2 regions of the Streptomyces sp. NPDC020747 genome follow, and region 2 is predicted to be linked to the other one. Evidence: riboswitches for the same ligand, from Rfam matches in the RefSeq annotation. Region 2 holds a riboswitch; the other holds the start of a gene.

Region 1 (3,202 bases), on a different contig from region 2:
GATGACGGCGAGGACGGCCTTCTCGACACCCTTGCCGAGGTAACGGTTGGGGTCTCCGTCACGGAGCTCAACAGCCTCGAAGGCACCGGTGGAGGCGCCGGACGGAACGGCGGCACGACCCGTGCTGCCGTCGTCGAGGCCGACCTCGACCTCGACGGTGGGGTTGCCTCGCGAGTCGAGGATTTCCCGGGCTACGACGACGTCGATGGACGGCACGAGCATCTCCTTCTGGGATGTGACGCAAGCTGTTCCGGGCCGAAGGCCCGGTTGGGCGCGACCTGTGGTGGCCCCGCAGCATGAGCCTAACCGGCTGCCGCGGTTCGGCCAGCCCTCGACCGCCTCATGGACAGAACCGAGAGTAAATTGTTTCCGAACGGAACAAAGCGAGAGGGAGGCGCGCGGGAAGTACAAGGGGAGCGCGGGAACGAAAAAAGCCCCGCCCCGGTGCGTACGGGGGAACACGCACCGGAGCGGGGAGCCCGTGGGGGACGGGGGGGTGCCCTCACGAGGCCTCCACTATGGGGGACACGGATGTGAGGGCGCTGTGGTTCAGCCGCGATTCGAATATGGACCGGAGATCCGGCCGAGGCTGAGCGGCCAGGGCCTCGGCCTGGACATGTCGTCCGGGCGATCGAAGTGGGGGTCGCGGCCGACGGGGGTCAGCTGAGGTGCAGCTGCTGGCCCGGGAAGATGAAGTCGGCGTCGTCGACGATGTCGTCGTTCAGCTTGTACAGCTTCTGCCAGCCGCCCTTGACGTTCTCCTTCTCGGCGATCTCGCTGAGGGTGTCACCCTTGACGACCTTGTACTCGCCGTCGCCCTTCTCGACCTTCTTGCCGGTCGGGGTCTCGACGGTCTTCTTCGCGGTCGAGCGCTCCTGGGAACGCGAGGCGCGCTCCTCGGAGGACTTGGTGCTCTGCTGCTGCTGAGACTGCGAGGTGCTCTGGCCGGAGTTGCCCGAGTTCGAGGAGCCGGAGCCCGAGGGAGCCGGGGCGCCACCGGTCGAGGCGCCGGACAGGCCCACGCCACAGCTCGGCCAGGCGCCCTTGCCCTGGCCCGCGAGGACCTTCTCAGCGACGGCTATCTGCTGGGACTTGGAGGCCTGGTTGGCCGTGGAGGCGTACGCCGAGCCGCCGTACGCGGCCCAGGTGGAGGCCGAGAACTGCAGGCCGCCGTAGTAGCCGTTGCCGGTGTTGATCGACCAGTTGCCGCCGGACTCGCACTGGGCGACGGCGTCCCACTCGGAAGCGGTGGCGGCGGAGGCTCCCGTGGCGCCCATCAGCGGGACGGCGACGGCCGCGGTGGTGACACCGGCGAGCGTGGCGATACGGGTGGCCTTGGACGGGCGGCGGTGCTTGCCCTTGCCGGAAAACAGCATGAAGTGATCCCCTCACCGACGCCTGCGAGGTGAGCTGTCGGGTTCGGGCCGAGTGAGTTGCCCGGCCACGTGACACTGCTGTCACGCGGCTTAACCCCAAGCCGTACCTGGCCTCGACGACCGGGTCCGGCACTTACCTTGGGTCCCCCGCTCCTGCCTACGGCGCTTGACGCGACGACTGTTCCCGTACGGCCGTTGGCAGGATTCGGCGTTGCGACCGTCGGGGCTCACCAGTGGCGAGCGGTCACGACCGTAGACACGCGATCCGCCGAATTTCAAAGACGATCAAGGTCTTGAGATCCATGTCTCACTTTCGCCAAATCGGACATTCAGCGCGAACTGCCGCTGTTTTTAGCCCGATTCGACGCCTTGATGACCACATGGCACACCGCGCGGACCGCTACTTGTCCGCCGTCTGCAGGCCTTCCACGTCGAGGCTCTGACCGGGGATGATGAAGTCCGGGTCGTCGCCGACGGCTTCCTTGTTCTCGGCGTAGAGCGCCCGCCATCCGCCCTTGACGCCAAGGGAGTCGGCGATCCCCCAGAGACTGTCTCCGGAACGGACGGCGTACGAGCCCTCGGCGGCGACGCGCGACTCGCTGTCGCTGCGCGAGGCATGCCGTCCGACGGAGTCGTCCGCACGGGAGTCGGTGGCGCCTTCGTCGGCGCTGCCGCCGCGGTGACGGCCGGAGCCGCTGTCTTCCGCGCCGGCGCTCTCGCTCGCCTCGGCCGAAGGCTCGCCGCTCTGGGACGACTTGTCCGGGTCATCACTCTTCGCGGTGGCGTCCGCGGAGGAGCTGTCGGAATCCTGTGAGTCCGCGCTGTCGCCACTGCCGGTGGACGACTTGGGCGAGTCGGACGAACCGGATGAATCAGATGAACCAGACGTGTCGGAGTTCGTCCCGTTGCCGCTGTCCCCCATACCCAAGCCGGACAACGGAGTGGAGGATTCCTCCGCGACTCCCGTGTCGGCGTCGGCCGAGTCGGAGTTCTGCGTCAGGCCCGCGACGAGTCCGCAGGTCGCCCAGGCGCTCGTGCCCTGCTTCGCGAGGATCTTCTCGGCGACGGCTATCTGCTGCGAGCGGCTGGCCTGGTCGGCGCTCGGCGCGTAGTCGAGGCCGCCGTTGTCCTCCCAGGTCTCCTGGGTCATCTGGAGGCCGCCGTAGTACCCGTTGCCGGAGTTCGCGCTCCAGGAGCCGCCGCTCTCGCACTCCGCGACCGCGTCCCAGGTGGTACCGCTGGCGGCGCTCGCGCCGGTCGCGCCGAGCAGAGGAATCGCGATGGCCGACCCGGTCACGCCCGCCGCGACGAGGAGAGCCGGAGCCTGACGGGGGCGACGGTGACGACCGTTCCCGGAGAGCATGCGGTTGCCTTTCGCGTGACAGCAAGGACTGCGCACAGCGCACAGCCGATGACTGCGCTTGTGACTTCTGCGACAGGCGGGACCGGTCGCATTGATGGGTGAACGTATAGGCAGTCGAACTCTTGTCACAAGTCGATGCAGCGCAGATCACGTGAAGATCACAAAGTTGACGGAGTCTCATGTTCCGTCGACCCCGTCTGCTAGTCAGCCGCTAGTCCGTACGCACCTTCACCGAAGGGGCGAACTCCACCGGAAGCGTGCGCAATCCCCTCATGATGAGACCCCCACGCCACCGCAAATCGGCGGAATCGCCCACGAGTTGCAGGTCGGGGAGCCGGGTGAGAAGCGTGGCCAGCGCGGTCTGGCCCTCCAGCCGGGCCAGTGGTGCGCCGAGGCAGTAGTGGATGCCGTGGCCGTAACCGAGGTGCTGGTTGTCGCGGCGGGAGAGGTCGAGGGTGTCGGG
Region 2 (3,202 bases):
CGCTCGGCCTTCCGGACGGCACTGGCGTACGCGGGCGACCGGGTCCAGTTCGGCCGTCCCATCAGCGGATTCCAGCTGACGCAGGCCAAGTTGACCGACATGGCCCTCGAACTCTCCAAGGGCACGCTGCTCGCCTTCCACCTGGGCCGGATCAAGGACGACCGCGGGCTGCGCCCCGAGCAGGTCAGCTTCGGCAAGCTCAACAACACCCGCAACGCGCTGGAGATCTGCCGGACCGCCCGTACCGTCCTCGGCGCGAACGGCATTTCGCTGGAGTACCCGGTCATGCGGCACGCCAACAACCTGGAGTCGATCCTCACCTACGAGGGCACCGTCGAGATGCACACCCTCATGATCGGCCAGGCGCTGACGGGCCAGGCGGCCTTCCGTTGAGCGGACCACGACGGCCGGAGCCTTCGTCGTCACGCGACGCCCTCGGCCCTGCAGTCCTGCGCTCGGCGGTGACGCCGCGGCGAGCGCAGGACGACGGGTCAGGCGTGCGGTGACACGGGGTCAGGCAGGCCGGATCACACTGTGGATCGCCGGTTCCCCGGCCCAGTGGATCGACTCCTCGCGGATGACCGCCCCCGGGCTCGGCGCGTGGACCATCATGCCGTTGCCGCTGTAGATGCCGACATGGCCAACGTGCCCGTGGAAGAGGATCAGGTCGCCGAGACGGATGTCGGAGAGCGGGACCGCCATGCCGGCGACCGCCTGATCGTGCACGGTACGCGGGAGTGTGACCCCCGCCGCCTTCCAGGCCGCCTGGGTGAGGCTGGAGCAGTCGTACGAGCCCGGCCCCATCGCTCCCCACACAAAGGGCTTGCCGATCTGCGCACGGGCGAAGTCGACCGCTGTCGCCGCCTTGCCGCCGTATGCCGGGGTCGATCCGCCGTAGCCGGGGGTCGCAGCGCCGTAACCCGGACTCGCAGCCCCATAAGCCGGGTTCGCGGCGCCGTATCCCGGGTTCGCGGCACCGTCCGAACCGATCGGCAGGCCCGTGCCCATCGGCGTACGGGCGTCGATGGGCGGAGCCATACCGAAGGACAGGTCCGGGCCCATGGGCAGATCCATGCCGAATGACGGAGCCGGAGCCGGAGCAATCGACGGAGCCGGAGCGGTGGGCAGGTCCATGCCGAACGTCAAGTCGGGGCCGCCCAGGGCGTCGACGGACAGCTGCGTGCCGAAACCGGCCGGCTGCGGCTGCTGCGCTTGGGGCTGGGGCTGCCACCACTCGGCCTCGGGCTGGCGGTAGCCCTGTGCCTCGCCGGTACCCCAGGCGGTCTCCGCCGACGGAGGTTCGATGGCCGCCACCGGCGCGCTCCGCCGGGCGATGTGCGCGGAGAGCAGTTCGCGGGCCTTCGCGAGCTTGCTCTGGTTCCGCTGCTTGGACGTCTTCAGCGACTGCCGCGGATCGGCGGCCGGCGCGGAGGGGATCGCGGGCAGAACCTCGGTGGCGTCCTGACGCGACCGCGGCGCGGCCGGCAGCGCGGCGATGGGACCGGCCGTCAACTCCGCCACGGGTCGGGCGGCTGTCGCGGCGCCTGGTCCGGCCGTCAGCTCCAGGAGGGGTTTGCCCGCCGCTTCCAGCGCACGGTCGGGCGACCGGTCGGCCGGACGGTCACCGGGGCTCCTGGGCCGGGTTCCGGTCTGGCCGCTCTGGCCGCGGTCCGGCATCCTGTCGGGCGGCAGCACGGCGGGGATGAGGGGCCCCAGTTGCGAACGTCCCACGTCGAACCATTGCTTGGCGCGGTCGTTCAGAGCGGGGGCAGGGGCGGCGACGGCGTCGGCGCGGCCACGTCCGGTGTCGGGCCCGGGCGTCATACGCTCGCGCGGGCGCCCCGAACTCATGGCCCGGGTCGCGTTGTAGTTCCCGCTGACGGTCTCCGCCTGGTCGTACAGGCTGCTGATCCGCTGCTGGACCTCTTCGCGACTGGGCCCGTCGTCCCCTCTCGCGGGCGAGGAGCCGCCGGCCGAGGAGTAGAGGTCCACCGAGGTGGCGGCCGCCGTCGCGAGGGCGGGCCGGGGTATGCCCGGGAGGTTGCTGCCTCCGGGGCGCGGGGTTCGTTCCGGCGCGATGGGAGCCGTACTCCTTCCGTGCTCCGCCTACCGAGTTAGCTGTCGGGTTCGGGCGAGGAATCCGGAAGGTATGCCCTACGGCCCTTGCCCTGTCGGGCGGTTGGGCCGATTCACCCCAAAGTTCGGTTGGGTCCCCGGTTCCGGTCGCCGCGAGGGCCACCGGATTCGGCGGAGGCCGCGCGACCCGGCGAGGTTCACCGGAGGGAGTCGTGCGTCCTGTCCGTCAACTTAGCCAACATGTGCACCTCATGTGAAGATTGAAGAGCGAAGTGTCCGATATATAACTGTGACCTTCGTCGTACCGGGTCGAGATATCGCCGGACTTCGGCGACTTCTCATGGTTCGCCACCTCTGACCGTCCCGGCTACTCCAACTGCTCCCACCGCCCCCGCTACTCCTGTCACTCCTCCAGCGAGAGGGCGAAGACATGGGCCCTGGCCGCCCCGGGGGGCGCGGTCAGTGTGATCGCGGTGAACTGCCTGCTCGCGTCGAGTTCGATCATCTGATGGAAGACGGCCGCCTTGGTGGCCGACGGCCCGGTGCGCGTGTGGATCTGACCCGTGATCACCGCCTCGGTCTCGCCGTACTCGGGGCCGGACGCCAGCCAGTTGGTGAGCGGGATCGGCGCGGCCTCGCTCGTTCCGTCGGCGTACCGGACCACCGCGGGGACGGTCACGGCCGCCGTGTCGCCCGCGCCGAGCACGTGCAGCTTCGCGAACGCACGTCGCGCGCCCGGCGGGACGGCGATCTCCTGCCCGCCCGCCACGAGGTTGTTGTTCGTCCCCTCACTGCCGTTGGTGAAGAGGAAGGCGATCCCGTTGTCCGTCGTCTGCCCGGTCTGCGGGAGTTGGGCCATGGGGTACGTACGGCCGGTGCCGTCGAAGTCCCCGTCGCCGTAGTACATCTCGGTGGTGATGCCGTCGTTGTCGAAGTGCCCGGTGAGATCGAGCTGGGTGACGGTTCCGCTCTGCGGCGGTTCCGGCAGTCCCCACGGGTCGGCGGGCACGGTCACCTTCACCGGGGCGATCCTCAGGTCGGGCCGTGAGCCGGCCGGGTGGATGACCGCCTCCGCGTCCCGTGCCAGGTCCAGTTCGACGACGCCGTCGCCGAGGTCGCGCCAGGC

The links. Region 2 has a riboswitch for cyclic di-AMP ahead of ACH4YP_RS01895 (C40 family peptidase). Riboswitches for the same ligand answer to the same signal wherever they lie in the genome.
Region 1: another riboswitch for cyclic di-AMP. It lies ahead of ACH4YP_RS05250 (transglycosylase family protein); the one in region 2 lies ahead of ACH4YP_RS01895 (C40 family peptidase).

What each region holds. Positions count from the first base shown of each region.
Region 1 is NZ_JBIRTJ010000002.1:26,829-30,030, reverse strand. It holds gene eno (phosphopyruvate hydratase) at 1-216, opposite strand, end outside; gene ACH4YP_RS05250 (transglycosylase family protein) at 660-1,376, opposite strand; cyclic di-AMP (ydaO/yuaA leader) riboswitch at 1,381-1,551, opposite strand; gene ACH4YP_RS05245 (transglycosylase family protein) at 1,777-2,739, opposite strand; gene ACH4YP_RS05240 (cytochrome P450) at 2,951-3,202, opposite strand, start outside.
Region 2 is NZ_JBIRTJ010000001.1:465,879-469,080, forward strand. It holds gene ACH4YP_RS01890 (acyl-CoA dehydrogenase family protein) at 1-393, shown strand, start outside; gene ACH4YP_RS01895 (C40 family peptidase) at 514-1,992, opposite strand; cyclic di-AMP (ydaO/yuaA leader) riboswitch at 2,088-2,260, opposite strand; gene ACH4YP_RS01900 (glycosyl hydrolase family 95 catalytic domain-containing protein) at 2,480-3,202, opposite strand, start outside.